DNA from 3 places in the Bacillus sp. JJ1533 genome. Region 1 is predicted to be linked to each of the others. Evidence: riboswitches for the same ligand, from Rfam matches in the RefSeq annotation. Region 1 holds a riboswitch; each other region holds the start of a gene.
What was found. A riboswitch is a leader RNA that binds a small molecule or an ion and turns the genes downstream of it on or off. The one in region 1 is predicted to bind cobalamin.
Positions count from the first base shown of each region.

Region 2: linked by a shared signal. The riboswitch ahead of V7138_RS17550 (ribonucleoside-diphosphate reductase subunit alpha) and the one ahead of V7138_RS20495 (sigma-70 family RNA polymerase sigma factor) in region 1 are both predicted to bind cobalamin.
Region 3: linked by a shared signal. The riboswitch ahead of V7138_RS10165 (DUF4430 domain-containing protein) and the one ahead of V7138_RS20495 (sigma-70 family RNA polymerase sigma factor) in region 1 are both predicted to bind cobalamin.

Region 1 covers NZ_JBALOV010000038.1:64,097-75,154, forward strand. The annotation lists gene cbiB (adenosylcobinamide-phosphate synthase CbiB) at 1-182, opposite strand, end outside; gene V7138_RS20460 (cob(I)yrinic acid a,c-diamide adenosyltransferase) at 263-847, opposite strand; gene V7138_RS20465 (cobalamin-binding protein) at 912-1,745, opposite strand; gene V7138_RS20470 (cob(I)yrinic acid a,c-diamide adenosyltransferase) at 1,793-2,338, opposite strand; gene V7138_RS20475 (cobyrinate a,c-diamide synthase) at 2,393-3,751, opposite strand; gene V7138_RS20480 (adenosylcobinamide amidohydrolase) at 3,807-5,276, opposite strand; gene V7138_RS20485 (FecCD family ABC transporter permease) at 5,281-6,345, opposite strand; gene V7138_RS20490 (ABC transporter substrate-binding protein) at 6,308-7,330, opposite strand; cobalamin riboswitch at 7,491-7,692, opposite strand; gene V7138_RS20495 (sigma-70 family RNA polymerase sigma factor) at 7,795-8,538, opposite strand; cobalamin riboswitch at 8,679-8,870, opposite strand; gene fabG (3-oxoacyl-ACP reductase FabG) at 8,961-9,698, opposite strand; gene V7138_RS20505 (phenylacetate--CoA ligase family protein) at 9,770-11,058, opposite strand, start outside.
Region 2 covers NZ_JBALOV010000034.1:195-11,252, reverse strand. The annotation lists gene V7138_RS17570 (5'-nucleotidase C-terminal domain-containing protein) at 196-5,142, shown strand; gene V7138_RS17565 (GNAT family N-acetyltransferase) at 5,271-5,810, shown strand; gene V7138_RS17560 (VOC family protein) at 5,849-6,259, opposite strand; gene V7138_RS17555 (GNAT family N-acetyltransferase) at 6,417-6,926, shown strand; cobalamin riboswitch at 7,026-7,221, shown strand; gene V7138_RS17550 (ribonucleoside-diphosphate reductase subunit alpha) at 7,254-9,656, shown strand; gene V7138_RS17545 (ribonucleotide-diphosphate reductase subunit beta) at 9,672-10,718, shown strand; gene V7138_RS17540 (flavodoxin domain-containing protein) at 10,721-11,058, shown strand, end outside.
Region 3 covers NZ_JBALOV010000020.1:73,150-84,207, forward strand. The annotation lists gene V7138_RS10125 (RecQ family ATP-dependent DNA helicase) at 1-1,025, opposite strand, end outside; gene V7138_RS10130 (helix-turn-helix domain-containing protein) at 1,022-2,092, opposite strand; gene V7138_RS10135 (ferredoxin) at 2,386-2,634, shown strand; gene V7138_RS10140 (histidinol-phosphatase) at 2,717-3,529, opposite strand; gene V7138_RS10145 (peptidoglycan DD-metalloendopeptidase family protein) at 3,605-4,303, opposite strand; gene V7138_RS10150 (hypothetical protein) at 4,443-5,678, opposite strand; gene sigX (RNA polymerase sigma factor SigX) at 5,650-6,201, opposite strand; gene V7138_RS10160 (ECF transporter S component) at 6,314-6,817, opposite strand; gene V7138_RS10165 (DUF4430 domain-containing protein) at 6,817-7,242, opposite strand; cobalamin riboswitch at 7,409-7,626, opposite strand; gene V7138_RS10170 (ATP-binding protein) at 7,723-9,507, opposite strand; gene V7138_RS10175 (response regulator transcription factor) at 9,504-10,220, opposite strand; gene ccsB (c-type cytochrome biogenesis protein CcsB) at 10,409-11,058, opposite strand, start outside.

The DNA.
Region 1 (11,058 bases):
AAGATTACAATAAAAATCATTATCATACCTTTTTGCTTACGTAATTTTCCTTGATTAAGCCATTTTTCCAATATAGATATCAATCGTCCCATCCACCTAACAGGATGAGGCCATGTCGGTGGATCACCTATAACAAGATCGATTAGAAACGCTATTGTAATTGCGATTAAATGATTTTCCATTAGTCTTGAATCCTTTTACAATATTTCTGCAACTCAATTTTACTCATTTTATGAGGACTAAAATTGCTATTCATAGATCCTTATTCTTCGTTCTTCTTATTGCTACCGCGGAAAACTTTAGCACTCCGTTCATACTCCACATCGGGCACATTTAAGCGAAAGTTAATCACCCGCGCAAGAGCAAATAAGTAATCCGATAAGCGATTCACATATTTTAACGGAATAGATGAAACCTCTTCTTCTGTTTTCATCAGTGTTACAATTAATCTTTCTGCCCTCCTTGAAACTGTCCTGGCTATATGGATCGATGCTGATGCATTCGAACCACCCGGTAATATAAATCGTTCCAATTCTGGTGCTTGTTCAATCAATTCATCTATTCTGTTTTCCAAATAAGTAATGGGTTCTTCGGTTAATTTATGTTTTCTTTTCTCTGATATATTTGATAACTCACTGCCACAATCAAATAATTCGTGTTGAATTTTTTCAAGGTCTGGAATAATATCGTTGAATAATTCCTTATCCAACTCTGCAATTGCCTTCCCTATAAATGAATTTGCTTCATCAATTGTTCCATAGGCTTCAACACGTATATTATCTTTATCCACTCTTCCGCCTATAAGGCTTGTCTGCCCTTTGTCCCCAGTTTTTGTATAAAGACGCATGTTTTTCTCTCCTTAAATTTACTATTTTTATCGTTTTTTAATAGGTTTCATTGACATGTTCTATTCAGCTGGTTTCACCTTGTTCATCAAGTAAAGGATCCTTATTTTCAATAAACGATGGATAAATATCAGGGTGAAGTATACTTGCTATCTTATTTAAACCGAGCAACAATTTAGGCGAAGGTCTACAGAATAATGGTTCATCTAGTATAAATAAACTATTGCTTTTAATGGCCTCTATTTCTGTTGCATGAGGACGTTTGAGGATAACGTTAGGATTAATCTTATCCTTTTGTACACCTACCCATACTGTACACATGACATCGGGATTTCTTTTACTAACCTCATCCCAATCCGTTTGAACACTTGCTTGAAGCTTATCTTGGAATATGTTCCTCCCGCCTGCAAGCTCACTCATTTCTGTTAACCAATTATTTGCTCCAGGTGTAAAGATAGGTTTAGGCCACCATTCCCAATAAATACTTTTTTGACTTTCAACTTGTTTGGATAGTTGTTGATAGTTTTCAAGTATTAAATTATACTTCGTGTATAGTTGTTCTGCTTTCTCTTCCGTATTTGTTGCCTTTCCGACAAATAATAAGCTTTCGCCAACTTCTAATAATGTTTCCGGGTTAGGTACGATGGTATATGGTATGGATCTTTTCTCCAACTCTTCAATATTTTTTTCCATTCCTGGAACTGAAAGAGAAGCAAACACAATGTCTGGATTTAATTTTTCAACTTTATCCATGTCTATGTCCAAATCCCTGCCTAACCTTGGCAGTGTTTTAATACTCTCAGGCCAATCGGAGTAGTCATCTACACCAACTAATGAATTAGTTAATCCTAAATACCCTAATAATTCTGTATTACTTGGACAAATTGATATTATTCTCATAGATTTACCCCTCCCTCATACTCAAACTGTAAAGATTAAAATTTAATCTAAAATTCGATTCCTTTAACAGCATTTACACCCTCATTATAATAATGTTTTTCAACATCAACTACAGACACGAGATCGGCTACATCTCTAATTTCCTGTTTCGCGTCTCTTCCTGTAATCACTAGGTGAACATGATCCGGTTTGTTATTAATCATATCTACTACTTCATTTAGTGGTAAAACATCATCGATTGGAAAACTATCAATCGCTAAAGCATTGTTTAATTCGTCCAGAATGACTAAATCATATTCTCCACCCATGACAGTGTCTCTAGCAATTGGCCAAGCCTTTTTCAATGCTTCCCGATGCTCCTCTGGTGTTTTCAACCAAGTAAATCCAATTCCTAACTGGACCATATCGACCCCTAATTTTTCCAGAGATAATTGCTCCCCGTAAGAACGTTGAGGTGATTTAATAAATTGCAAGATTTTCACTTTAAATCCTCTTCCTGCTCCACGTACCGCTAAACCTACCGCTGCCGTTGTTTTCCCTTTTCCATTTCCTGTATAAACCAATGTTAATCCCGTTCTATTTTTCTTACTCATACCATTCTCCTCCTGTAATTGAGAATTAATTGACGAATGAGCACCGTCCCTATTTTACCTGCATTTTTTAATCCAATTGTCAATCACCGCAGGGCTTGAGGCAAAATGAATATGTGTGAATCCTGCCACAACATTGTTGAAAAGGTATCCCTCTTTATGAATCCCCCTCATCCCCTCTGCTTCATATGCATATGGGATATCCCCACCTGCAGCTATGTATTTAGAATAATGATATTCATGGCCTTTTGCTGAAACATTCCCTAACAAAAAATTATCATTTAACCCTGTTATTTCTCTATACCCTAATGCCATTAATGTAGTTTGCATTTGTATTTCACCTGGAATGATACCTACCATATCATGCTTCGACTTGTCCGTTGTTTCTATCGCTTTCGTCAAATACATAAAGCCTCCGCATTCGGCAAGTGTCGGTAGTCCATTTTCAATTGCAGTTTTCAACGACTCTTTTGTCCTCTGATTAGCAGCAAGCTTTTCAGCAAATTCTTCTGGAAACCCGCCACCAAGATAGAGCCCATCGACATTATTTGGTAGGGCATCATTAGCTAATGGAGAAAAATAAGCAATTTCCGCACCATTCGCTTCCAACATTTCTAAGTTTTCTGGGTAGTAAAAATTAAATGCTTCATCTTTAGCCACAGCGATTCTAATCGATTTTTCTTGCTTTTGGTCAAAGAGCGAGGGACCGCTTAAAGCTGGTAACGATTCTGCAACCGACAATTCCAGTAGTTTATCAATATTAATCGTTTCTAGAACCAAGTCTCCTAATCTGTCAAAAAATGAATCTAAATCTCCTCTTTCAATTGATGGAATGAGTCCTAAATGCCTTTCTGGAATTTCCACATCTAATTCACGTTTTAAATAGCCGATGACAGGAATCTCGCATTCTTGTTCAATAGCTGTCTTCACTAATTGAAAATGACCTTCACTTCCAACTCGATTTGCGATAACTCCTACGATATTCGGGCCTTCTGCAAATGCTTGGAATCCCTTAACGATTGCTGCAGCACTACGGGCCATACTTGAGCAATCTACAACAAGTAAAACGGGGCTTTTCGTTAATATACTGATTTCCGCAGTAGATCCAACATTTGTTTCTGGGTTTTTTCCATCAAAGAAACCCATCACCCCTTCTATAATTGAAATGTCGCTTCCTTTTGCTCCATGTGTAAAAATATCTAGTAGACTATCTTCCGAAACCATCCAACTATCCAGGTTACGAGATACTCGTTTGGTAACAGCTGTATGATAGGAAGGATCAATATAATCAGGTCCACATTTAAAGCCTTGAACAATAAGTCCACGTTTTTTTAATGCAGCCATAATCCCAATCGTTAAGGTTGTTTTCCCGACTCCACTACTAGTACCCGCAATGACCATTCTTCTTTCTGACAAAATAACCACCTCTTCCTTGAAAAACTTTCAATTGCCAATATCGGTAGAGAACCCGCTAACTTTGTATCCGCTTGAAATATTTCTTAACCGCTTTTGTTGTTGCATGATATACCATCTGACCAATCCCTTTTCCAACTACTGTTCCTGAGCCAGCATATGGAGTTACCTCTCCTTGCTGTGTCAGGCCAAGAAGTAAGGCGTCCGTTGATGTACCCGTTGCGATTGTATTCGATTCAGGGTCTCGTACATGAAGGTCTTGTAAAGCCTTTACCTTTGCCTCTGTTGCTGACATATAACCATTAACAAGTGCCCCGTCCGTAAAATGGGCATCAATAAACACCATCGTATTGATTGTACCTATCTGGCTACTAGGATTTGCAGAAAACTCATTAGTGATATCGATGGCGTTTCCAACCCCAGCAGTTACAATGACCATCATGGGAATCCCTTCAATTACTTTCGTTTCCATCACCATATCTTCCAGGTTGACCGCCGTCATCATGCCTACTGCCTGCTCATGAGGAATGTCGTACGTTTCCATCCATTCTTTCAAATCTTTTTTTGGGTCAGAGCTATTGTAATGTTTATCAACATGGAAATTACAAAATTGATTTAACCATTGAATTCCTTCTCCAATTACTCCATTCGAAATCGTTCGTAACGCATGTTCAAATTGAACATGAATATACGTACTATTTTTCACGATTTTATAGGAATTGTTAAAGTCGATAGGGTGTTTTGTAATCACAAGTTGTGGTGTCATAAGAATTTGGGGTTTCGAGACAACTGGATGTGATTGTGTCTTTACTTCCACCTCATACACCTTTTTTAACTGGTCTTCTTTCCGTAATACATCGACCCCTCCCACCTCTAACAATTTACCTTTTTCAAGTAAACCTATCCGATTTGCATAAAGGGAAGCAACATTTAAATCATGTAAGATAGCTAAAATCGTTAGCCCTGTTTCCTTTTGTTGTTCCTTTAGTAAATCAAGCATCGCAAATGTATGCTTAATATCCAAATGATTGGTTGGCTCATCTAAAAGCAGAATTTCCGGCTCCTGTGCCAAGGCTTTTGCCAATAAAACCCGTTGTTTTTCACCTCCACTAATCATACGAAAGGGGGTATGTCGATAATGGCTTATTTTTGTTTTCTCCATGACATCCAACATAATTTCCCGATCTGCTTTGGATAGTTGCTTCAGTACTCCTTTTTGGTGAGGGTAACGCCCTAGACTAATAATTTCTTCCACCGTATAGTCAAAGGTGATCTGGACTTCTTGGGTTAGAACAGATATTTTTTTTGCTTTTTCAAGTTTCGAATAGGAGGAGATTTTCTTTCCTGAAAGTAGAATTTCCCCTTCTTGGATTGGCAGTTGGCCAGTAATCATTTTAAATAGCGTTGTTTTACCGCTTCCGTTTGGTCCGAGTAATGCAAAGAACTCGCCTTTTCTCACCTTCAAATCAAGCCCTTTGATAATCGGGGAATCATTATATCCTCCAACAATATCTACCATTTTTAACATAATCCTACCCCCTCCCACGAATTCTTTCCTTAACGAGTAATATCGCAAAAATAGGTGCCCCAATTAAACCGGTGATGACACCAATCGGAAGCTCACTTGGAGCAATAATCGTTCTGGAAAAAAGATCTGCTAAAATGAGAAATGCTCCCCCTACTAGCATGGATAATGGTAGGAGATGTCTATGATTGGGACCTGTTACTAAACGGACAAGATGAGGGATTACCAGTCCGACAAATCCAATGGTTCCTGAAACAGCTACAGCCGCACCAGTTAATAAGGAAGCACCAATTAAGATGAATATTTTGCCTCTTTTTACATTTACCCCTATATGATCAGCAGCTTCCTCTCCTAAAGCTAGCGCATTTAGTTCACGATAATGAATAAAAATAATTAACGAACCGACAATCATAAATGGGATGATTAGCTGAACATGACTCCACCCTCTCATTGCCACACTACCATATAACCAGTAAATAATTTGTGTCATGGCATCTTGGTCACCTAACGAAATAATTAATGACGTTAGCGCTCCAATAAAAGCACTGATAATGATTCCTGCCAAAATAATCGTTTCAATGGCTAAACTTCTGTTGCTGAGTCGAACTAAACCAAAAACAGCTAATAATGTCACGAGCCCACTTACAATTGCAACAATAGGAAGTGTAAAACTTCCTAATCCAACAATCGACACTTGAAAAAATAGGACGAGCACTGCCCCTAAAGCAGAGCCTGATGAAACACCTATCGTATAAGGATCTGCTAACGGGTTTCTCAAAAGCCCTTGGAAAGCAGCACCAGCTAGCGCTAAGGATGCCCCAACACAAAGCGCAAGCAAAACTCTTGGAAGACGAATATTCCAGATAATCATCTCTATATTCTTAGGAACATCACTAAGCCACCCTATTCCAAGAAAATTTTCAAATACAATATGTAAAACCATGGGAATTGGAATAGACACACTACTCTCCAATAAACCTAGGAGGGCAGCACCTAGTACAAGCCCTCCCGCAAATAGATACAACCAAATTACTTTATTCGCCAAATACTTCTGGATAAATGAGTTCAGCAAGTTCTTCCACCCCTTCGATTAAACGAGGGCCAGGTCTTGTAACGGTATCGCTATTCACATCAAATACTTGTTCATTTTTAACGGCTGGAACCTCTTGCCATCCACTACGAGAATACACTTCATTTTCAGGTTCCTCTACGTAATAACCGTATGTCGTAATAATAACCTCTGGGTTCAAGTTAACAGCTTCCTCTTCTGTAAATTTCACCCATCCTTCTTGGTCTTCCGCAACATTAATTGCCTGGATGGACTCTAGCATTTCATGCATAAATGTATTTGTTCCTGTTGTAAAAATATCTGGGGCAGGGGATACTTCCACCCAAACTCTTTTCTTATCTGTAATTTCTTCTTGAGCTTTTTCTTTAATAGCTTCTAGGCGTTCCTTCATATCCGTAATAATTTCTTCTGCTACTCCTTGTGTTCCTGTCGCAGTAGCAATCATTTCCATTATGCTATAAGCCCCATCAAAAGAATCAGCACTTCCAGTAATAACAACTTTGATACCAGCTTCCTCAAACTGTTCTAGTATGTCTGGATGATTCTTGTAGTGATAGTCAGTCGCAAATACGACATCAGGTAAAAGCGTTAAGATAAGTTCAACATTCATATCTTGTGCGCCAACTTTTTGAATATCTAAAACTTCCTCTGGATAGTTATCATAGTCAGATACACCAATAATTTTTTCGCCTAATCCAAGTGCAAATAAAATCTCTGTTGTACTTGTTTGAATAGATACAATTGATTCTGGTTCGGTTTCAATTGTAACTTCCCGATCGACATCATCTGTAAATGTTACAGGGAATCGTGCTTCATTTTTCTCTTCTTTTTCATCTTGATTATCATTTGATTGTTCTGCTCCAGATACTTCAGGCTCAGCTTGTCCAGTCGTCTTCTGGCTTTGAGCACCACATCCCGCTAAAATTGTCATACTTAACAAAAAAATAATACTGATTAAGACCCACCTTTTAAGAATAATGCCTTTCATTTTCTTTTCCTCCTACGATTTTTTCAGCAATTAAAAAACGCCCTTCCTATGGAAAGGCGCGTATAAGGTACATATATATGAGCTTGCAGAAAATTAAGCATAATGTTTTCCTGCGAACTACGAACATTGATGTACTTTAAACAATCCCATTCCTCGAGGAAGTTTAAACTCCAAATAGGCAGGTTCCTGACTTACGATTTAAGCGATTGGTCAAGCCTTACTATGCAGAATTGCACAGTGGGACATTTAACCATCCTCATCGATCACAGTGGCGGGACCGTGTTGGATTCACACCAACTTCCCTTTTAATCTTAAATAATTTCTACTAAACTATTTAAGAAACCTATTTGTCTGTGTATTCTAATTACTGTTAACATTATAATAGTATAGCGCAATATTATTGTCAAAAATTTCGAACTTTTTTAAGACATTTTAATAATCGTACCATTTGTGATTCTAGTCTTTTAACTAACTTCCATTTTCCTTATCTTCTTAAAAGCATTCACCATGTGTCTCTGGACCATAGAATTTCCACATCCAATCATCTTGGCAATCTCAGTTTTATTAAAACCAAGAAAATAGTATAGATGCAAAACTCTTTTTTCATTATTATTTAAACAAGGCATATAATGTTTAATTAGTAAACTGTTAATCACCTTTTTCTCAACATCTTCAAAAGGACCTTTAATAAACGCCTGGTTTATTTCCCCTGTTTCTTGGAAAACACTTACTAATTCTTGCATCCCATAAACTAATTCAAAAGCTTCATTACGGGAGATTTGAAATTCCTTCATTGCATCACTTATAGTTGGGTCTTTTCCAAACTTTTCTCGAAAGAAGTGATAAAAAGTCATATATTTAGGATACAGCATTCTAATTTTTTGACTTATAACAATTGAATTTGATTGGTTAGAACGCGAAAAGTTTCTAATTTCTCCTTGTATACTTAAATATAAATATCTAACCCATTCACTTGGATCACGGTCTAAATCTAATTTTTTTAGACCATTGAATAATCCTATTAAACAAGCTTGGTATAAATCTTCCCATTCCACTTTGTTCTGCAGCATAAAAACGGCTGGGTTTTTGGTATATGATTTAATAACATACTTAATGAATTTTTCAGCTTCCGCACTTCTTAATAAATCATCCATAAAATCGATGTCATTCTTAGCTTTAAACAAAGTGTCCTTTTCTTTTAAAATCATAAGAATCCCCTTACCTTTAATTATTGAGCGCACTGATAAAATACTCTTCATTAAAGGTGGACCTTAGAAACAGCACAATTTATTAAAAATTATAATACTACAAATTTTTATGTACCGTTCATCTACTCCACCCCCGTAGAGTGTGAAACATAAACAAGGCAAGTCTCCTGACTTGTGCTTCAACCTACTTTGAGCCTTCCCGTGTAAATGCCTTACAGCATTTTTACACAGTGGTTTTCTCATTTCATCAGCACTTACAGTTGCGAGGGCAGTCCTGGATTCACACCAGGTTCCTTTTTAAGTTTCTTTACACCTTATTTATATATTTTATGAAAGACTCATATCATCTAGTCTTCACACTTAGCATCCTATGTTTTTGTAAATATTTTATAAAAAATAGTAAGTTAACTTAATTTTAAAGCCTACATTACTAGACCACCATCAACACTAAGTATTGTACCGTTTATAAAACTGGCTTCATCAGAAGCTAAAAATAGGTATGCTGAAGCTATATCTTCTGGTTTACCAAGTTTTCGTAAAGGTGTCTTATCCTTCATCATATCCAGTATCTTTTGTGGCATTTTGGAGGTCATATCTGTTACAATAAAACCTGGTGCCACCGCATTAACTCTGATTCCTTTTGGCCCAAATTCCTTTGACCAACTCTTGGTCATCCCAATAACACCTGATTTTGTAGCAGCATAATTGGTTTGTCCCACATTACCGTATATTCCTACCACAGAAGAAGCGTTAAGGATTACACCTGAATTCTGTTCCATCATATACGGAGCTACAGCTTTTGTGCATTGGAACACTCCAGTCAAATTAACGCCAATTACTTTCTCCCAATCTTCTGTTTCCATTTTTGTGAGAAATCCGTCTATAGTGATTCCTGCATTATTGATGAGTATATCTATTTTCTTATAAGTATTTACTACTTCTTGAACCATCGAGTTCACTTCTTCTGAGTTTGAAACATCCGCTCGGCAGAAGCTAACCTCTCCGTATTTAGTTAGTTCATCTATTGTTTTGTTACCTGCTTGTTCATTAACATCGCTAATTATTACCTTTGCACCTTCTTCTAAAAACTTCTTAGCAGTTATTTTCCCTATTCCATTGGCACCACCGGTAATAAGTGCTACTTTTCCATCTAATTTCATTAATTAACACTCCCAACTTGTTTAGAAGCTTAGAGAATTTGAATGTACAGCGCTGTATCCTTATAATTTTTTTATTCTTTAAATTGTCGTTTATCGATTACGCGTTTTGCTTTAAACTGTGTTCTTTCGAGCGTTCCAAGAGGGAGTAATTCAATGTTAATCGTCACACCTGTCTCTTTTTTTAGTTCCCTGGAGATCCTTCCTTCCAATTCCTGGTCACTAAGTGTTCCAATTGTTTCACACTGTACCGTTACTTCATCCATAATATTGTCACGAGTTACAATCATGACAAATTCATCACCGATTCCTTCAATCCTTCTAATCACATTTTCAACTAAACTAGCGTAAACATTTACTCCTCGGACTGTTACCATATCATCAATACGTCCATATATTCCTTTTGGTAAACGTGGATAGACACGACCACATGAACAAGGCTCATCAGTCCAAGTAGTTAGATCACCTGACCAGTAGCGGATTACTGGTTGGGATGTCCTCTCTAGAGGGGTATAAACAGGTACTCCCTCACCACCAAACGGGACACGTTTTTTAGTATCCTTATCCACTACTTCTGTATAAACAACGTCTTGCCATAAATGCACTCCCTGACGATGCTCACATTCTGAATTACTCATCCAAGGAGTTACTTCCGCCATTGTACCCGAGTCTATGCAAATCCCACCGAATACCTCTTCAATTTTCCTCTTCGTTGATGGTACTCCTGCACCTGGTTCTCCAGAGAAGAATAAGATTCTAAATCCGAACTCTTTTGGGTCAATTCCTAGGCTCTTTGCTTTTTCAGCTAGATACAAAGCATAGGATGGCGTGCCATAAAACACTGTAGGCTTTACTTCTTTTAACCATGAAACGGCTTTCTCTGTTTGGCCTGCTTGCCCAGCCCCAAACGGAAATGTCTGTGCCCCAAGACGTTCTGCGCCAATAAGAGCGCCCCAGCTTCCAATATATAAACTAAGTGGTGATCCGATAAATACTAAATCACTAGGACGTACACCAAAGCTCCACATGATACGTGCATGCTGGTAAGCTATCCGATCCCAATCATCTTTACCAAAAGAAAAGACAGTCGGTTTTCCTGTAGTGCCAGAGGTTCCCTGAATACGGTGAACCTCTGAGCGTGGGATACAAACATTAGAACCAAATGGCGGGTACATCTGCAAATCTTCTCTTATCTCATCTTTAGTTGTAATAGGCACATGTTCAAAGTCTTTTAAACTATTAACATCACTAGGAAGAAAACCTGCTTTCCTCCATTTTCTTTGATAGAAACCGGAATTTTCGTAAGCGTAATTTAATACATTCTTAATTTTATAGAGTACTAATTCATCAAGTTCCTCTTTAG
Region 2 (11,058 bases), on a different contig from region 1:
GTGACAAAAGTAGGAGATTTTCGATAAAACGCTAACATTACACTAAGTCTTTTTACCTATCATTCGTGTTTTGTACAAAAAATACGTAAATTTTTAGTTTAATTTTCGTAAATTATATTGACTGATTCCCCCTAAAGAAGTATCTTGAAATCGTATAGGATACTACCAAAAACTATGAAGTAAGGGGAGAAGAGTGTGAAAAGTAGCATAGTAAGAAAATTACTATCGGTATTTTTTGTTTTTAGTTTAATTGTGCCTACTACATTATTAAACTTTGCGCCTTCCGCAAGTGCGGCACAGGCAACTGCTAGTGTGAATGAAGAACAATCATCTTTTATTTCAGTAGCAGAAGCAATTGCAAATAACTCTGGTACTGCTACAGTACAAGGGTATATTGTGGGAACAGTTATTAGTGGAACAAATTATGATCAAGTTGCTCCGTTTACAATTAATACAAATCTTGGTTTAGCAGACGATCCAAACGAAAAGGATCCAGCAAAAATATTACCTGTGCAGTTACCATCAGGTAATGTTCGTGCAGATTTAAATTTGGCAGACCATCCTGAAAACTTCCAAAGAAAAGTAGCAATTACTGGGAACCTTGCAGCATATTTTAGTGTTCCTGGTTTAAGAAGTGCCTCTTCCTACGAATTTCTTGATGGTGACTCCAATCCTGGAGAACCTGAACAACCAACCGTAATCAGCATTGCCGAAGCACGTACTCAAGGTACAGGTTCAGCAACAGTTAAGGGAATTGTAACAGCAACATTAAAAAATACGATTCACATTCAAGATGAAACAGCTGCAATTGCTGTTCGTCCTACTTCATTAAATGTTCAACTTGGAGATGAAATCACTGTAAGTGGTTCATTACAAGAATATAGAGGGTTGTTACAACTGGATACCGCGACCTTGATTGAAAAAACAGAAGATAAAGGCGTGCCAGATCCTGTTGAATTAGCAGGGGCTAATGTGAAAGAAGAAAATGAATCAAAACTAGCTCTTGTTAAAAAAGTAGAATTAATCAATGTTAATAAAGGAAATGGTTGGGCAAATTATACGGCCAAAGCCGAAGATGGTACAGAGTTCTTAGTTCGTGATGAAAAGGGTACATTGGAGTTATCTGTTGGAACTACATATGATTCGATAACAGGTATCGTCCAACAATTTGATCAAGATTATCAAATCATACCTCGTGGACAAGCAGATATCATTGCAGATGCAACAAAGGTTCAGCCAGTTAGTGCTTCCCATCCATCAGGTACAGTTCCAACTGGAACAAAAGTAACCTTATCTACAACTACTGAAGGTGCAGAAATTTACTATACAACTAATGGAACAGAGCCAACAAGTGAAAATGGTCAAACATACAATGAGCCAATTACAGTTGACCAAAATCTAACTATTAAAGCGATTGCTGTAAAAGATGGTTTAACAGCTAGTGATGTTAAAGAATATACTTATCAAGTATACGATGCTGAAGAAATTAATATCCATGATATTCAAGGAGAATCCCATGAATCTCCACTTAAAAATGTAAAAGTAGAAAATGTGAAAGGTATTGTTACATATACCTATAAAATCGGAAGTGGAAACTACTTCCATATGCAAACTCCAGATGACCAAAAGGATAACAATCCGAAGACATCTGAGGGTATTGTCGTTTATACAGGTAACCAAGCAAATGTGAAAATTGGTAATCTAGTAAGTGTGACCGGCACAGTCGATGAGTATCATATCGATGGCTACAATAATACGAAACAAGATACTGACCTACCAGTAACACAAATCAATGCAAGAGATGACCGAGGTGGAATAGTTACAGTAATTGAGGAAACGGTTGAACTGCCGGAACCAATTAAAATTACCAGTGAAAACCTTCCAAATCAAGTGATTGATAATGATAGTTTTGCTGAGTTTGATCCAGAAGAGGATGCAATTGATTTCTGGGAAAGCGTAGAAGGTATGCTTGTCGAAGTCGGAGCAGTTAAGGCTGTTGCACCTCAAGAACATGGGGATCTCATTACTGTTTTAGAGGACAGAGAAACCGATACAATCCATGGTGGTGTTTTATTAACTGAAGATAATGCAAATCCGGATCGTATCCAATTTAAAATGTACGATAATAGTGCTGCTCGAGATTTCCAAGTAGCAACAGGAGATAAGTTTACTGGACCAATTACAGGTGTTGTAAACTATGGATTCCAAAACTTTAAGATTTATGTTGATTTAGAAGATCTGCAATCAAAACATGTTGTTGGTGAAGCAAAACCTGAGACAACAACAATTGTTAAAGAGGAAGATAAGCTTACGATTGCTTCTTATAATCTTGAGAACTTCTCAAATAATACAAAAGAAACCACGGATGATAAAGCTCAAAAACTAGCTAGAGCATTTGTTCAAGATATGGAGAGCCCTGATATTATCGGGGTAACTGAAGTTCAAGATAACAATGGTCAATCTGCTGGAGATGCTGCTGCAAATGAAAGCTATGAACGTTTAATTCAAGCAATTGTTGCTGCTGGCGGTCCTGAATATGAATATTTAAACATTGACCCTATTAATAATGAAGATGGTGGAGCACCAAATGCAAACATCCGTGTTGGATTCTTATATAATCCGGATCGTGTTTCCTTACCAGAGGGCATCTCAGCTGGTGATGCAACAACAGCAGTTGGTTATGAGAATGGTAAATTAACTCATAACCCAGGTCGGATTGACCCAACAAACCCTGCATTTGATAACAGTCGTAAACCTTTAGCAGCACAGTTTACCTTCCAAGGCGAAGATGTTGTTGTTATTGTAAATCACTGGAATTCAAAATCTGGAGACACTCCATTATTCGGTTCAACTCAACCACCCGTTTATGCTAGTGAAGTCCAACGTAAACAAATCGCAAATATTGTTTATGACTTTATAGAAGAAATTAAAGCTGATAACCCTGATGCGAATATCGTATCTGTTGGTGACTATAATGACTATCAATTCTCTGACGCAATGAAAATATTTGAGGGCGAATTGATGACCAACATGATTAACCATGTTGAACAGAGTGATCGTTACACATACTTGTTCCAAGGTAACTCACAAGTATTAGACCATATTGTGGTATCAAACAACTTAGTACGAAGTACTGAAATTGATATTTTACACATCAATGCAGATTTTACCGATATGGCCGGACGTGCAAGTGATCATGACCCGGTAATGGTTCAAGTAGATTTAAAAGACAATTTTGATTTAACTGTTATGCATACAAATGATACGCATGCTGCCTTAGACAACATGCCTAAGACTGTCACAGCAGTGAAGGAAGTGAGAGCACAAAACCCTGAAGCACTTCTATTACATGCAGGTGATGCATTTACAGGGACCTTATATTTCAATGAATTTCAAGGTGCAGCAGATTTAGCGATGATGAACTTATTGGGCTTTGATGCAATGACCTTTGGTAACCATGAATTTGATTTAGGTTCATCGGCTGAAGGACATCAAAAATTAGCCGAATTTATTCAAGGTGCAACATTCCCATTTGTTAGTGCCAATGTGGACTTCTCGAAAGATGATAAGTTCAATGGAATATTCAATGATTCTATTGAAGCTGACTTTAATGATGGTCAAATTTACAATGGAATTATCAAAGAAGTAAATGGAGAGAAAGTTGGTATCTTTGGCTTAACGACAGAAGAAACAGCCGACATATCTAGCCCAGGCTCCATTGTATTTGAAAACTACATTGCAGAAGCAGAGAAAGCAGTACAAGACTTTGAAGCACAAGGTGTTAATAAAATTATTGCATTAACTCACATCGGATATGACGATAATGCAGCAATTGATAATGATTTAATTCTTGCTGAAGAAGTGGAAGGCATAGACATAATCGTAGGTGGCCACAGCCATACAACCTTATCTGAACCTGTAGTTGTTGCAAAAGACGAGACACCAACAGTAATCGTTCAAACAGGGAATGCCAATAGTAACCTTGGTGTTTTAAATGTTGAATTCGATGAAAATGGTGTAGTAATAGGACATGATGGTGGCTTAGTTGCAATCGGCAGTCAAGTGGCTGATCCTGAAGCAGCAGAAGTATTAGCACCATTCAAAGCACATGTTGAAGAGGTAGCTCAAGAAGAAATTGGTGTATCTACTCCAATTGAATTAGAAAATCCTCGTACAAATGGGGATAATTCAAAACCAAGCGTACGTAAAAATGAAACAATTCTTGGAAACTTGATTACAGATGGTATGCTTAAAAAAGCAAAAGAATTCACTGGTGAAAATGTTGTAATGGCATTGCAAAACGGTGGTGGTATCCGTGCTGCTATTAATGAAGGTCCTATCACTGTTGGTGAAGTCATCACCGTTCTTCCATTTGCTAACACATTAGCTACGATGGAAGTAACAGGTGCTGAGCTTAAGGAAGCATTTGAAATTTCGGTAAGTAGATATCCTGGAGAAAATGGTGGCTTTTTACATGTAGCGGGAGGTAAGGTAGAATTTGATTCTTCTAAGCCAGCAGGGGAACGTGTAGTTGAAGTTTACATCGAAGATTCCAATGGAAAACTTGTTGCAATTGATGATAATACTACGTACATCGTTGCGACGAACGCATTCACAGCTAAAGGTGGCGACGGCTATGATGTGTTTGCAAAAGCTTATGAAGAAGGTCGTGTAACTGATCTTGGACTTTCCGATTGGGAAAACTTCCGTGACCATTTAAAGTTCATTGGTAGTGAAGGAATTCCGACTGAAATTGAAGGCAGAATCGTTGATATTTATACAACTCCAGGCGAAGAACCGGAAGAACCTCAACTTGTTGTTGTTTCTCCAGAAGTTGAGAGAGGAAACAAATATGTGGTAACTGCCAATGATTTGAGTGATTTAACAGATGAAGCAACTGTTAGAGTTGAAGTTCCTGCTAAGAAAAATGCAATTTTTGTGTCATTACGTTCCGAGGCTATTGCGAAGCTTAAAGAAGCGAATGCTGAATTAATCGTTTCAAATAGCGTCAGTGAATTTAACGTTTCAGCATCTAAATTGCCAGATGGTGAAATTGAAATTAAAGTGCAGAAAAACAATCGCAGTGGCGCTTATGATTTCACAATCAAATCCGAAGGAAAAGGATTTCAAAAGCTCAATTAAAATAAAAGGCCATAGAACTTGTTTCTATGGTCTTTATTGTGGAGAAAAACAGCGTGTATATCTTAAAAAAGGAAATGGATACGTAATGTTGAATTATTATATTAGTCGATAATTAAGGAGTCATTCAAATGATTACGTATAATTTATTAAAAGGAAAAAAGGTTGAACTTGTAAGATTTAAGGCTGAGGATGTTCAGACAATTGTAAGTTGGTATGAAGATCAGGAGTTTCTTAGAAATTTAGATACGTTGCCATCTTTCCCCAAACATCCTTCAGACTTCAAAGAGTGGATTGAGCAGAAAAATGAAAAAGCATTTGTTTTCGGAATTAAAGAGCTAGCCACTGAAAAATTAGTTGGCTTTGTGGACATTGACAGTATTATATGGCCACATCGAAATGCATGGCTTGCAATTGCAATTGGTGGGGATGGTAACCGAAATAGGGGACTTGGATATGAAGCGATGGTACTTGTTTTAGATTTTGCCTTTCAGGAGTTAAATCTCCATAGAATCCAATTAACCGTGTTTCAGTACAATGAAAGAGCAATCGCTTTATATGAAAAGCTAGGCTTTGTCAGGGAAGGAACTTCGAGGGAATTTTTAGAACGAGATGGAAAGCGTTTTGATATGTATTTTTATGGTCTGCTAAAGCACGAATGGAAAAAATAAACTCAAATCCCCCATAAAATCAGGGGGATTTTCACATTTTACTGTTTTTCAAAGTTTAGGTCCCAAATAATCCCGAATTGGTCCTGTACTTTTGCATATTTAGCTCCCCAGAAAGTATCCTGTAATTCCATGAATACAGTTCCTTTTTCTTTTAAATCATTAAAAGTTTTAGTAATCTCTTCTTCACTTTCAAATTCAATTACGAGGGAGATGTTGTTTCCAACGTTAACCGTTTGGTCTGGAGAGTCATCTGATACCATTAACAAGAAATCATTCTTTTTGAATTTACCGTGGATCAGTCTGTCGTTCGCCCAATCCTGATTCTCATAACCTGCTTTAGCATATGTTTGAACATCTAAAATTTCACCATTAAATATTTCTTTGTAATAGTCCAAAGCTTCCTTTGCATTACCGTTAAACATTAAGTACGGAGTTACTTGACCTTTCATTTGCAAAACACTCCTTTTGATAGATTTGCCAACTATCCTACACTATGTTTTCTATTACCAGAAGAATTCATACTCTGTTGTATATTTTTTCCTTAAATCCCATTATAATTAAATCAAATAAAAAACGCAAGAACAAATGTTCTTTAGGAGGGGTAATGTGAATATCAGAAAGCTTATACCAGAGGATGCTGAGTGCTATTGGAAGCTACGATTAAAAGCATTAACTACGGATCCTGATGCATTTTTAGTTACGTATGATGAGGCAATAAAGAAGGAAAATCCAATAGGAGAATATAAGAAAAGCTTTCAATCTGAAGAAATCTTAACGTTTGGTGCATTTGAAGAAGAACATTTAGTTGGTATGGTCACTTTAGTTCGGGAAACACGTCAAAAAATAAGACATAGGGCTAACATAGTGGCAATGTATGTTGATGGTAATAATAGAGGGAAGGGTACGGCCAAGGCATTGCTAAAAGAAGCAATTAAGATAGCCCGAAATATTCCTGAAATCGAACAACTTTATTTAACGGTAGATTCTGAAAACACACCGGCTAAGGAATTATATAAAAACCTAGGATTTAAAATATATGCAGTCGAGAAAAAAGCAATGAAATATAACGGCCAATATCGTGATGAAGAGCATATGGTATTATTTCTTGAGAAATAATTTTGTCAAAATTTGTCTTGCCAAAAGTAGAGTAGTCACTTATTATTAAATTCAATAGCATATATTGAGAGAATTTCAATTTTAAAAACTACATATTGTGTTTTGCCTTGAGAAAAAGATGCCAATAGGCTTAATAGGGAATCTGGTGGAAAACCAGAACTGCCCCCGCAACTGTAAATGCTGACGAAATGAACATGCCACTGTATAAGCTAACTCCAAGTGGGTACTTATATGGGAAGGGTTCAAAGTAGAATGAAGCATAAGTCAGGAGACCTGTCTTTTTTCTAAAGATGTTTCACCTTCTTCGGGGATTGGGAAGATGAAACGATGGCGACAGGTGGGCTCTTTATTCTTGCTCTCTTGGTGTTATCGTTTCATCCGCTCAATTCAATTGAGCGGATTTTTTGTGTTTTACAAAAAAAAGTTAGGGAGAGAATTACTTTGAATAGCACAATACAAAGGGAATTGGATTCAGTTATACACTCGCTGGATTATGCTGAAAGAACCTATCAACTCGAAACAACTGAAATAAGAAACAAACTGCAAGGAATGAAATTTTCAACATTTGAAGCAAACCAACATGCTCTTTTTTATTCCTTAAACAAAATTGCTATGGATCAGCCCAACTGGACCTATTTAGCGGCACAACTATATTTAAATGAGCTCTATGAGAAAGCAGGAATAAGTCGCAATTATAAATGTGCCCAAAAATACGGCAGTTTTCATGAGTTAATCGAGGAACTAACGAACAAAGGAATTTATTCTAATGATCTACTAGACTCTTATACCAAGGACGAGATTACAGAACTCGGCAAGCATATTGACCCTACTAAAGATCTTCTATTTACATACATCGGCTTATTTTTACTAGCGGACCGATATCTTGCAAGAGATTATGAACGAAATATATATGAACTACCACAAGAGCGGTTCATGATAATCGCTATGACCTTAATGCAACATGAAAAGAGGGAAGCTCGGCTTGAATATGTTAAAGAAGCATACTGGGCATTAAGTAATTTGTATATGACTGTAGCCACTCCTACATTATCAAATGCAGGTAAAAGCTTTGGTCAGCTCTCCTCTTGTTTTATTGATACGGTTGAAGACTCACTTGATGGTATTTATTTAAATAACTGGGATATTGCTAGATTATCAAAAGATGGAGGAGGAATAGGCGTTTATTATGGGAAGGTTCGGGCGCTCGGCTCCGACATAAAAAAATTCAAGGGCAACTCTTCTGGTGTTGTTCCATGGATTCGCCTTATCAATGATACAGCCGTCAGTGTCGACCAATTAGGCCAACGTCAAGGAGCAATAGCGATCTATCTTGATTTATTCCATAAAGATATCATGAATGGTTTCCTTGATTTAAAGACAAATAACGGAGACGAACGAAGAAAGGCTCATGATATTTTTACAGGGGTATCCGTTCCAGATTTGTTTATGAGAAAGCTACAAGAAGTGGATGAAAACGGGAGGAGTATTGGAGAGTGGCATACCTTTTGTCCACATGAAGTAAAGCAAATCATGGGATGGAAGGATGAAGACGGAAATCCATTAGGGCTCGAAGATTTCTACGATGAAACGGATGAAAAATATTTCACTTTAAAATATATGGAAGCTGTCAATCATCCACTTTTACCGCGTAAGTCCTATCGGGCAATGGATGTAATGGCACGCATCATGGTTGCGCAATTAGAAACAGGGACACCGTATATGTTTTACCGTGATGAGGTAAACCGGCAAAACCCGAATAAACATCTTTTAGGTAAGGGACGAACTGCGATTTTTTGCAGTAATTTATGTACGGAAATTGCTCAAAATATGTCAGCAACAGGCATTACGAAGGAGTATGCAGATAAAGAAGGAAATATTGTAATCATTCGAAAACCAGGTGATTTTGTGGTTTGTAACCTTTCTTCTATTAATCTGCCAAGGGCTTTTCAGGAAGATGTACTTGAACGCTTAGTTGGTATCCAGGTAAGAATGCTTGATAATGTCGTCGATTTAAATACTATTTCGGTTAAACAAGCAGATATCACCAATAAAAAGTTTCGTGCGGTTGGATTAGGAACATTTGGCTGGCATCATCTTTTGGCACTAGAGGGGATTTACTGGGAATCAGAAAAGGCTGTTCAATTTGCGGATAAGCTCTACGAAGATATTGCCTATTATGCGATTAAAACCTCGATGGAGCTTGCAAAGGAAAAAGGCGCTTATTCCAAATTTAAAGGGTCTGAGTGGGAAACGGGAGTTTATTTTACAAGAAGAAAATATGCTTCTGCACGTTGGAACAAGCTTAAAGAAAAGGTTTCTCAAAATGGGTTAAGAAATGGTTGGCTCATGGCGGTTGCTCCTAATTCATCGACAGCGAAAATTGGTGGGTCTACCGATGGGATTGATCCAATTTATGCAGCTGAGTATGCGGAAGAGAAAAAGAATTTTAAGTTTAAAGTGACCGCACCTGATATCAATCATAAAACCTATGAATTTTACAGGAAAGCACGTCATGAAGTAAATCAAATGTGGAGTATTAGGCAAAATGCAGCACGCCAGCGTCATATCGACCAGGGCATTAGCTTTAATCTGTATGTTAGACATGATATTAAAGCAAAGGATCTCTTGCAGCTCCATCTAGAGGCTTGGAGTCAGGGATTAAAAACAACTTATTATGTCAGAAGTACATCCCAAGCAGAAATTGAAGAATGTGAACTATGCCACAGTTAAGGGGGAATAGAATTGATGACGAAAAATCAGCCATTAACAAAAATAAAATTATTTAATCCGGAGTTTCCGAATAAATCAACAGGCATTATTAATGGGGAAACCTCGGGACTATTGAATTGGAATGATATTGCATATCCACAAATGTATACTTTGTATCAAACCTTGCTATCGAATTTTTGGAAAGCACAAGAAATTAATATGCAAGATGATATCAAACAGTGGGATCAGTTAACTTCTACTGAAAAGGATGTATTTTTGCGAATAAACACTCAGCTTGCATCGTTAGATAGTTTGCAAACACCTACAATGAACCAGGTTATGGATTATGTAACGGATTCAAGTTTTAAAGCGATTTTTGCAGTGATTTCACAGCAGGAGGCTGTTCATAATGAATCCTATTCCTATATATTGAGTTCACTAGTACCTTTGTATGAACAAAAGGAACGTTTTAATCAGGCAAAGGATGATCCAATTGTTCGGAGAAGAAATCAGATAATTCTTGAATCTTACGAGGGATTCAGGGAACATCCGACTCCAGAAAATCTGTTTAAGCTCGCCATCAACTCGATTAACCTTGAAGGAATCTATTTTTATGCAGGTTTTGCTTTTTTCTATAATCTTGCAAGACAGCAAAAAATGCTGAAGACGAGTACAATGATTAGCTATATTCAAAGGGATGAAATGCAGCATGCGTATTTCATCGCTCAATTTGTACGAATTCTATTATCAGAGAACCCGGAACTAAACACCGACGAAAACAAGGAATATGTCTTTAAAGCAATCGGGCAGGCAGTGCAGCTAGAGAAAGAATGGGCACACTATATATTAAAAGATATTGAGGGAATTGACTTAAACGAATTTGAAGGATATGTAGAATATCTTGCAAACAAAAGACTTCGCCAGCTTGGGTTTCAAAATTTATATGAAGAAAGGGAGAACCCAATGCCATGGATTCAGGTGTTTAGTGATGAAATGATGAATGATACCAAATCTGACTTCTTCGAACAAAAATCACGAACGTATACCAAAGTATCCCAGTCCAATGGGTTTGATGAGTTATAAGTATGAAGGTTGCAATTGTGTATACATCGATTACAGGAAATACAGAGGAAGCTGTGAAAATCGTCAACGATTATATAGGTAAATACACAAACAATTGCTCTATCTTTCAGGTTGAACACTTTCCTCTTCATGAATTGGAATCATTTGATGTGATAATCATTGGAACCTATACATGGGGAAATGGGGATATTCCTGTTGAAATGATGCAGTTTTATCATGTCTTTGAGAATATTTCTAAAAAGGAGATTGTAACAGGCGTATTTGGCACTGGAGATCAATGTTATCCTCATTTTTGTGGGGCTGTTGATGATTTTCGAGATATGCTTTATGTTCATTCTAC
Region 3 (11,058 bases), on a different contig from region 1:
ACTTCAGGGATCTCGTTGTCCATTTCATGATAGAGCAGAATTGCTACACTTGGGTTTCCGTCCCTACCCGCACGTCCGATTTCCTGTAAATATGCCTCCATCTGTGAGGGATAATGAAAGTGAATGACAAATCGAATATCAGGCTTATTCACGCCCATCCCAAATGCATTTGTACAACAAATAATCGACAATTGGTTGTTGATAAATTGCTCCTGAATCAACATTCTTTGCTCCTGGTCCATCCCACCGTGATAACAAGCAACCTTATCTAAGCCTTTATCCCTTAAATATTGAGCCATATTTTCAGCCATGATTCGACTTGAAAAATAGATAATTCCTGGTCCTTGAAACTCTTTTGTATACCTAAGAAGCAGATCTTTTTTATCATCGAGAGAATGAACCCTTTTTACTGCAATTGCAATATTTGGTCGATCGATGGAGTGGATATGCATGCTAGGATTTGTTAATAATAATGTTCTTCTAATGTCCTCAAAAACTTCCTTTGTCGCTGTCGCTGTTAAGGCAAGGCAAGGTGGAGAACCTATTTTTTTGCGGATATCACCCAATCTCGAATAATCAGGGCGAAAATCATGCCCCCATTGCGATATACAATGTGCCTCATCCACAACAAATAGAGAAAAATGAATTCCTTTTAATTGGTTCATGAAGTATCTAGATTGCAGGATCTCGGGTGAAGCAAAGATATATTTATATGTGTGTAGGCTTTGCATGACCTTCCGCTTTCTTTCGTTCGTTAAGAAACTATTTAACGCAATTACTCGTTTTTCACCCATTTTCTTTAATTGAAGGACCTGATCCTCCATTAATGCCACAAGTGGGGAAACTATAAGAACACTTCCATCAAGTATTTGTGCAGGTAACTGATAGCAAAGTGATTTTCCTCCTCCAGTTGGTAAAAGGGCAATGACATCATCCCCCTTAAGAATATCTTCGATGATTTCCTGTTGCCCTTCCCGAAAAGAGGCATGATTAAATTTTTCTTTTAAAAGTACATTAAGATTCATGTTAAACCACCAAGTTTCGCGAGAACCAGTCTAATTTCAAAATACGTAATGTCATTTGACAGTTTTTCCTTTAATGGTCGTAATTGTTTTGTTTGCAGTGTCTGGTAAATGGAAGAAATCAATTGTTGATGTTCTGGGGAAACAAATGGATCAATTGAAAAATCAGCCTTCTGATGTGCAACTTCTACAACATGGTCTTCAATTGTATTTCGTTTTAAATTACGAACACGTGCAATTTCATCAATTGTTTTTCCTTGCATTAACATCTGATACGTTGTCTTCGTTGAAGAGGTCAGCAACAATTGATTGTGATGATTTGTTTCAGTCATCGAGAATAGTATTGGAAACCTCTCCCCATCTATTTCAAGTTGTTTAAGAATCGTATGCAAAGTATGTAAAAAGAGGATTTTGCACCATGTCTCATCCTGATTGTACAAGGAACTAATTTGCTCAATGGTATAGCCGATTCTTGTTGAACTTGTCAGTCTCATGACAAATATCGTTGCTTCCAATTCTGATACATTTTCTAAGGTTTGCAAAATCTCATTGTAAAGGGATTCAGCTAATGAAAATCGGTTTTGTCCGTTTTTCATAATGAATCCTTTCACCCAATCAATAACTGCATCATCCTGTTGAATGGGTGTATATTGTTTTTTCTCGTCAATTAAATTAGACAGGACCTGTGTAAGAAGTGAAAGTCTTTGCCAAAGCAAAATAGATTGGTCATTATATTTCCAGCCGTTTAAATGATCAGGGATCGGTTTCTTTTTCTGTTCCTCCATTAAAAGCAAATAACCACTTTCATTAAGAATATATTGATTGCTTAAGGGTGTTATTTCCTTAATCAGGGAATGTGCCAGAAGCATTTTAATTTCTTTATTAAATTGTTCTCTATCTAGGGGTTTCAGAATTCCGAATAGATGTGAAAGAGTAAATAGATTTGCATCCCCAATTGTTTGAGAGGATTTTTTACCATTCAACAAATGATATATACCATAAACTGTTCGTTCTCCGTTCAGTCTATCAATGCATGTTAAAATCAATATCGAGCGATAAGTTATGTTCATCGTCTTCCCCTCTCAATCGAAATACATGGAAAATTGTCGAATGAATGTTACCTTTATTTTATCAAATAATAACGAAAAGTGGGATGTTTTCGTGTAGATTTATGAATATGCTTGTCAGAAAGGAAAAACCCTTATCTGATAAGCAATCTCACATTATATTTTTATTGAAAAGTTTTGTGAACAGCTTTACAATGAGATATGAGGAAGCTGTTTCTCATCTTTTGAGGAAGTAGATGGGGAACTAATATAAATATATGTTTATACATGTAATGATTTCGGGAGGTTAAGTACACATGGCAAAGTATACCATTGTTGACAAAGAAACTTGTATCGCTTGTGGTGCATGTGGTGCAGCTGCACCGGACATCTACGATTACGACGATGACGGAATTGCATTTGTAACACTTGATGATAACCAAGGAATTGTTGAAATTCCAGAGATATTAGAAGAAGATATGATCGATGCATTTGAGGGCTGTCCAACTGATTCCATTAAAGTTGCAGACGAGCCATTTGATGGGGATCCATTAAAATTTGAATAGGTAATTCAATAGGAAAGAGCCCTTAAAAAAGGGTTCTTTTTTAAAAAAACAAAAACAGGCTTGGATAGCCTGTTTTTTACGTTCATCCTAGTGGAACTTCTTTTCGTTTCCCTTTTTCAAATGTCATCAGGGTTTTGTAGCCAACACTTTTTGCTAACTCAATTGCTTGGTCAAAATCGGCACCTACATCCTGTGGGCGATGAGCGTCTGATGATAGGACGATCGGAATATTCTTATCAAAGCACATTTGGAGTAGTCGTGGATCTGGATAAAGCTTTCCGATTGGCTTTCTTAATCCAGCAGTACTAATTTCAACACATGTTTTGGAATTAGCTAATGCAGATGTTGCACGATCAAACTGCTGCAGTAGGAATTCTTCGTCCTCAGGAATATACTTAAATATTTTGACAAGATCAATATGGCCGATAATATCAAATAAGTTAGATTCGGCTAAGGTAATGACTTGGTCGTAATACTTCGTATATGTATCATGTAAATCCCGCTTATCCCACTCTTCACGGAATTCCGCAAGGTCAATTCCAAAATCTCCTACCCAGTGTATTGAACCAATGACATAATCAAAATCATAGGAAGAGATAAATTTTTCCATTTCAGCATGCTTTCCAGGTGTATAATCCATCTCAATCGACATTTTTACATCAATATTATTTTTCCAGGCCAACTTAAATAAATCTACATAATCCTTCATATCGTAATATCTTCTAGCATCAACCCAAGGATTACTGAGAATATCTTTAGTCTGATAAAAATGATAGGCATGCTCAGATATCCCGAAATGATCAATCTTCTTGGATTTCGCCTCGTTGATGAACTTCATCAAATAGTCTAGTTCAAGTGTACCAAGCTCTAAGTGATTGTGATAATCAGTGCGCATAAGAATCCCCCATTGAAGTTTTTTATCATTATACATGAACAAACTTCTGATAGGAATGAAAAAGGCTTAAATTATTTAAGTTTTTTCGACAATTAAGACTTGATTCGGAAAAATTAAATCACCTGTTAACTGATTTAAAGCTTTAATTTCTTCTACAGATAATCCTACCTTATTTGCAATGACAGATAACGATTCTCCCTCTTTCACTGTATAGGTTTCAAGTTTTTTTGAAACCTCAATCCCCTCTTTTGGCATAATCGCGGGAACAAGAATCTGTTCATCTGTCAATACATATAGAGGATCAATGGCATTGTTTCTGGAAGAATTCCATTCCCCATTATGCACTTCAAAATGTAAATGTGGACCTGTTGAATTTCCAGTACTCCCAATATGCCCAATTAATTGGCCTTTTTCAACTTTATCACCAACTTGAACATTCCGTTTACTTAGATGTGCATAGACCGTTTCATAACCATTTGGATGCTCAATAAAAATGACATGGCCATAAGAGCCTCTGAAAGCCGAGCTTTTAACGATTCCTTCTTCAACCGCATATATGTGATCTCCAAGTGGAGCAGCAATGTCTAAGCCTTTATGATTCCCTTGTCTAGTTCCAAAAGTATCAGTAATTGTCCCTATGACTGGCCATGCCCACTCTTTTGTTGCATCTGCTGCATTTTCTTGTGCGTACGTACTGTAAGTATTGAAAAAGAAAAAACTTATACAAATTGCCGTTACGGTAACAATAGCAATTCGTCTACCCTTAAAAAACATTTATATCCTCCTCAAAAAATGAACAATTGTGGTTTAAAATTTAACACCCTATCATTATTTGAAAAGTTTTCTTAAATTATGTAAAAAAATGCATGTATACTTTTAAAATAAACAAAAAAAGAGACAACAGAGTGTCTCTTTATTGTAATGTTAACGGATTTGGTGCTAGCGGGACCGGTGTCGGTTCGCCAAATCGCACATTTCCAATTTGATCGATATTTCCGTAAAATGTAACGGAATCAAAATTAAATTCCTTAGCCGTCAGCATAATTGCATCTACCATTAAGATATAATTATCCGTATTTTCTAAAACTGCATCATTACTGAAGTGAACCTCTAAATTAGTACCATCCTTATTAATTTCTTTTATTTCAGATATGATAGTAGGATGAAGTGCATACTCACTTTCTTCAAACTTTACTTTCATAACATCCAACGCTTCTTCAATTGTTTTAAAATCATTATATGTTTGAGCCAAAAGTTTATAATTGGATTCCTCACTTACATAGTATAAATAAGCTTTTTTTGTATCTTTTTCGATATCAATATTTTTCTCCAATATACCAGTCTGCCCTACATAAATACCCTGTTGGTTATTTTGAAAAAGTTCCACATGCTGATAATCCTCTGACAGATATCGAAACGAATCAACAGTGATGCTAAAATGACTTGTTTCAGCAGTTGCAAAGGACTCTGTATTAACCGAATTACTTACATCAATCCTAACAGCTTTTGAATTATCTTTTGTTACAATTTCTTCAAAATCCGAAAAATACGATTCTGGAATCTCATCAATTCCTAAATCACTGTGTTCACGAAAGAAATTATTGACTATCGGTACATTCTTTTGCCATTGTTCTACAACATTTTCTCCGTTGGATTCTATTACGACAGAAATAATTGAAGGAAACGAAGCACCACCTAAAAGTACCCCATATGTTAAAAGAACTTGATTATCTTCTATACTATTCACTGCATAGCCCTGGATTGATTTTTCCTCAGAAGAAAAAATACCAACATCATCATCTTGTTTTGGCTCTTCAGGTTCTTGCAAAGCACTAATTGATTCATCTTTTGAAGCTGCTTCTTTTTTCTCCGTATCCATCGCAATCTTTGAATTTTCTTGTGCCATTTCAGCAGAGTCGGAGCTTGAACTGTTCATATTATTCATCAAAGAAGGAGCTAAGATGAATAACAGAAGGGCTGCTGCCACAGATGCAATGGTTGGAACAATCCAAACTTTCTTCTTTCGTTTATTCATTTTAAGGGTTATATTTTGATAAATCTCTTGTGGCTTACGGTTATCTTTTATTGTTGGCATTTGCGATAGCAGCTGCTCTAGGTGTTCATCGTTCCACTCGGATTTTTTCATCATCTACACCCTCCTTTACACCAGATTCTTCCATATAAGTCTTTAAGACTTTAAGGGCTCTATGCTGAGTTGTTTTTACCTTGCTTTCTGTCCAACCTAGAGCTTTAGCAGTCTCAGCAATGGAAAGGGATTGGATATATCGTAATATTAGTACTAGACGTTGATCGGTTGTACAGTGGTCCAAGCAGCGGTACATGATCTGAACTTGCTCATTCTGTAATGCTATTTCTTCTGGAAGTGGAGCAATATCTCTTACTTCTTGTCGATTCCAATCAAAGGAATCCATGATTCTTTGTTTCCAGCCTTTCTGTTTCCGAAATGAATCAATTGCAACATGTCGTGCAATTGAAAATAACCATGTTTTTTCACTGCTCTTCCCTTCGAATCTATCATATGATTTTAAAACTCTTATATAAACTTCCTGAACGAGATCTTCAGCCAGTTCACGATTTTTTACCATATAAAATAAGAAGGAAAAGACATCGTGATGATATTTTTCATATAGTTCCTCAAATAAGGAATCCATTTTGCAAATCCTCCCGTTCATTTCATTAGTCGTATGTTTTGTAAAAAAAGTTACACTCCCAATATAGTATGTTTTCATGAAAAAAGGAAGAATATTTTGGTAATATTCTTCCTTACTTTGCGATTATTACATTTTTTAAGAATAATAGTCTTAAGATTGGATAAAGAATGAGAAAAAATAGTCCATTCCCGATTGCATGACTCATATCAAATGGTAGTCCAGCTATATAATAGGCAAGAAATTTTCCCGAAAACAAATATAATGGCATTGAAATGACGAAGCCATAGAGAAAACCACAGAATACCGCATAGCCAGCAAGCAACACAACTGGAATTCGTTCACGATATTTTTGTAACAAACCGCTAATTAAACCAATTATCCCCCATGCAAAGATTTGGCCAATTGTCCATAATCCCATCCCCATTACAAGATTTGATAATACAGAACTAAAAACGGCAACAACCACACCGTAAACTGGTCCTAGAAATAAGCTTGTAATAATAATAATAGCTGTAGTAGGCTGAACATTCGGTATGAAAGTAAAAACAATCCGTCCTACTACGGACAAGGCGATTAGCATGGATAAAAGCGTTAGTTTTTTTACAGATAAGTTCATTATTCCCACTTATGGAGGTCAAATTCAATCTTATCTTCAGGCTCTAATTTATACTCATTTGCCCCGACCATTGCTTCTTCACCATTTACAGAATAGAACCATGATGTTTTTTCTTCTTCACTACCTGCAACTCCATTTATGCTTGCAATAAATGCACCATCAAATTGTGTTTCGACTTCAAAGTTTTCTTGCATGATCTCCATTACGGTAACTTCTTTTCCTGCTTCAATCTCGATTTCTTTTTCTTCAATAACTTCTTCTCCATTGTTTTTAGAGACCACAACAGTTACAATTTCAGCTTTTTCTTCTTTTTTAACAGTTTCAGACGAGTCATTGTTATTGTTGGATGTATCATTTGTAGGTTGGTCATTACTGCATCCAAATAATAATCCCACTGAAAGTAAAGCAACTAATAATTTTTTCATGTCCTAGTTCCCCTTTGTGTTATATCGTATTTATATATAAGTACTTGAAGCACTTGATACCAAAATAAAAAGCTCACCACAACGGGTGAGCTTTGTTAATAAGTTGAGAAAAACAACAAAAAAGCATGTAGCTGTTTTATTGTTAATTCCCACACCCCGAAGAATTAAAAAACGTTCGAATTAGGCAGGTCTACTGACTTAAGCTTCAACCTACTTTGAGTCCTTCCCATATGATGAACAGCAATTGCCATCCATTCATACAGTGGTTCTTCTCATTTCGTCCACTTTTACAGTTGCGGGGGCAGTTCTGGAGTTACACCAGATTCCCTATTAAGTCTTTGAGAATTTTTATAAATCCTCGACACCTATATATCTGATTTTATTCATTTTTATTAACCTTCTTCATATTACAAGAAGAATTATTATTTTACAAGATTAATGTTTCGTATGAAACAAGAATCTTCGCCACATTTTTTCAATTTATTCACTTTTTCGAGGAATTACAAATGTAAAGGTTGTTCCTTCACCAAGCTTACTATGAACTGATATATTTCCATTATGAGCACCGATAATGTTTTTAACAATGGCAAGTCCTAACCCAGTGCCCGATTTTCCTCTCGTTCTTGCCTTGTCCGCCTTATAGAAACGTTCGAATACAAACGGCAGATCTTCTTCAGGAATACCAGACCCAGTATCCCTAACATCGACTTTTATCGATGTTTCTTGACCTGTCACATGAACCTCCACCTTACCATGTTCATCAGTATGTCTTATCGCGTTATCAATTAAATTAGTAAATACCTGTTCAATCCGATCGCGATCTATTTCAATTTCTCCGATATCTTCTTCTTTTTTCGCAGTTAATGTAATTAAATTTTCTTTAGCTAATCCGTGGAATTTTCGAATCACTCGGTCGATAAATAAATCGAAATCAACATTTTCTTTATCCAAAGTTATATGACCAGACTGCATTCTTGCTATATCTAATAATTCATTAACTAGGCGCCCCATACGTAGTGACTCATCATAGATTACTTTCGTGATTTCTTTTCTCTCTTCTTCAGAACTTGCTATATCATCCATTATTGCTTCACTATAGCCCTGTAACATAGCAATCGGCGTTCTTAACTCATGTGATACATTCGCAATAAAGTCTTCGCGAAGCTTATCTAACCGTCTTTCCTCCGTCATATCACGCAGTACCGCAACGGCGCCCCTAATATATGTCTGATTATAGAGTGGGCTCATTAAAATAACCCATGTTCTTCCTTGAAGGCTTATTTCAATAAACTGTTCCTTTTCAAAGGAAACTGCTCGTTGAAATAAATCCTTTACTTCAGGAGGGAGTTCTTCACCAACATCCTGATACATGCCCTGTTGGTAGTACCAGGCCTGAAGAAAACGTTCCGCGGGTGGGTTTGTAACCAAAATTGTTCCATCCCGATTTAACGTGATAACACCATCTGCCATACTGTTTAAAATACTTGCAAGTTGCTCCTTTTCTTGATTAAGAGCATTCATATTATATTTTAATTGCCTTCCCATTTGATTAAGGGCCAGTCCTAAAGCACCAATTTCATCATGGGTAAGAATCGGAACCTTCGTATCGAATTTACCTTTTGCGACTTCGGTTGCAGCTTCTCTCATTTTACGTAAAGGAGCCGTAATTCTAGTTAATAAGAAAAAGGCAAATACAGTCGTTAGAACTATCCCGATACCTGCCGCTAAGATGATAAATTGCGTGGTATGCTGTGTTGTCTGTTGTACAACATCTAATGATTGGTATAGATATACTGCGCCCTTTTGGTCATCCTCAATATGAAGTGGAGCCCCGACAACAAATAACTCTTGGCCTTGGTTATTCACATTTTCATTTTCAGGAAGGATTATTTTTTTACTTTTGTTTTGGTCATTTGAGATAACAAGTTTAAGGTCCGGATCATCTGTTAATAAAGTTACAGGGATATTTGCAAGTGATTTTCGATCGGGTGATACCCAATATGTGCTTTCATCTGCAACAATAATGACCTTTGTTTCATCATTCACAAGTTCCCACGCAATGTTTCGTGCAACATCCTTATCCTCGTGCTGTTCCATAATGACAGCTATATTTGCTGCTAGTTGGGTTAAATTTCTTTCAGCTTCTTGGATATGATAATTTTCAAAATACTCCATGAATAACACGGATAATACAAATAATACAAAGGAAAACAATAAAAGAATGGTTGCCCATAGTTTTCCTACAACACTTCGCCAAAATTTCATTCCTGGCCGACCTCAAATTTATAACCAACGCCCCAAACAGTGACAATCATTTTGGCTGCATCCTGTGATACCTTATTTAACTTTTCACGCAAGCGTTTTACATGTGTGTCAACCGTACGTAAGTCACCAAAAAATTCGTAGTGCCAAACTTCTTTTAATAACTGCTCACGATCAAATACCTTATCTGGAGATTTTGCTAAGAAGCATAACAATTCATATTCCTTAGGTGTTAAGCCCACTTCTTTGCCATCTGCCGTGACTCGATGTGCATCATTATCAATTGTTAGATGCGGGAATACAATAATATCCTTAGCCGTTGTTTCAGTTTGCAGGTAGGTTGTAAGGGAAGCTCTTCTTAACAATGCTTTTACACGCAGAACAACCTCTCTTGGACTAAAGGGCTTTACGATATAGTCATCCGTTCCAACCTCAAAACCTTGGACACGGTTCACTTCTTCGCCTTTGGCAGTTAACATAATGATTGGAGTTGATTTCTTTTCTCGCAACTCACGACATACTTCAATACCATCTTTTCCGGGCATCATGAGATCCAAAAGGATAAGATCATATTCGTTTTTTAATGCCTTTTCCAAAGCTTCATTTCCATTGTCTGCTTCTTCTATCACATAATTTTCTCTCTCTAAATACATTTTAAGTAGACGACGAATTCTTTCCTCATCATCGACAACTAAAATTTTTGCTTCGTTTTCCATTTTTTTATTCCTCCATTTTCTTTCCGAAAGAATATTTCTTTACATATCTATCGTACATAAAAAATTCATAATTTGCTATAACATAAATCACACTAGTGTTCTATGACAGTGGAAAAGTCAAAATTCTGACACAAACGAAAGTACTTTTATAAGCACAAAGCCTTCATCAACAGATGAAGGCTTGTTTTTTATGCATATGAATGCAATCCTGCAATAACTAAATTAACAAAAATGGTATTGAACATAATGATAAAGAAACCTACTACTGCAAGCCACGCAGATCTTTCACCATGCCAACCTTTGGAAAGCCTTAAGTGTAAGAATGCGGCATAGAAGAGCCATGTAATAAGAGCCCACACTTCTTTTGGATCCCAACCCCAGAAACGTGTCCAGGCAATTTGCGCCCAAATCATAGCAAAAATCAATGCACCTAGTGTGAAAATAGGGAATCCGATTGCAACCGAACGATAACCGATTTCATCTACTAAATCTAAATTTAACCGTCTAGTTAATGGCTGTAATGCTGCACCGATGCGTTTTCGTAAAATTAACCGAAGTAATCCATATAGAATTGAACCTGAAATTATAGACCATAGAACTGTGTTAACTTTTCGAGCACTTAATAAGGCTGGCAATTCAATCCCACTTGAAAACTTACCATCTGTTAATAGTTCACCTTCATTTGGTACAACCAATGCAGGTAATTTATACACCATTTCCGCAGTTGCGCCTTCTTTATCAACCCAAGAAAAGACAGATTCATATTTCATTGCGCCAAAGGCAGTTGTAATTGCGACGAATCCTACAACAACAACTAACACATACATCACAAACTCTA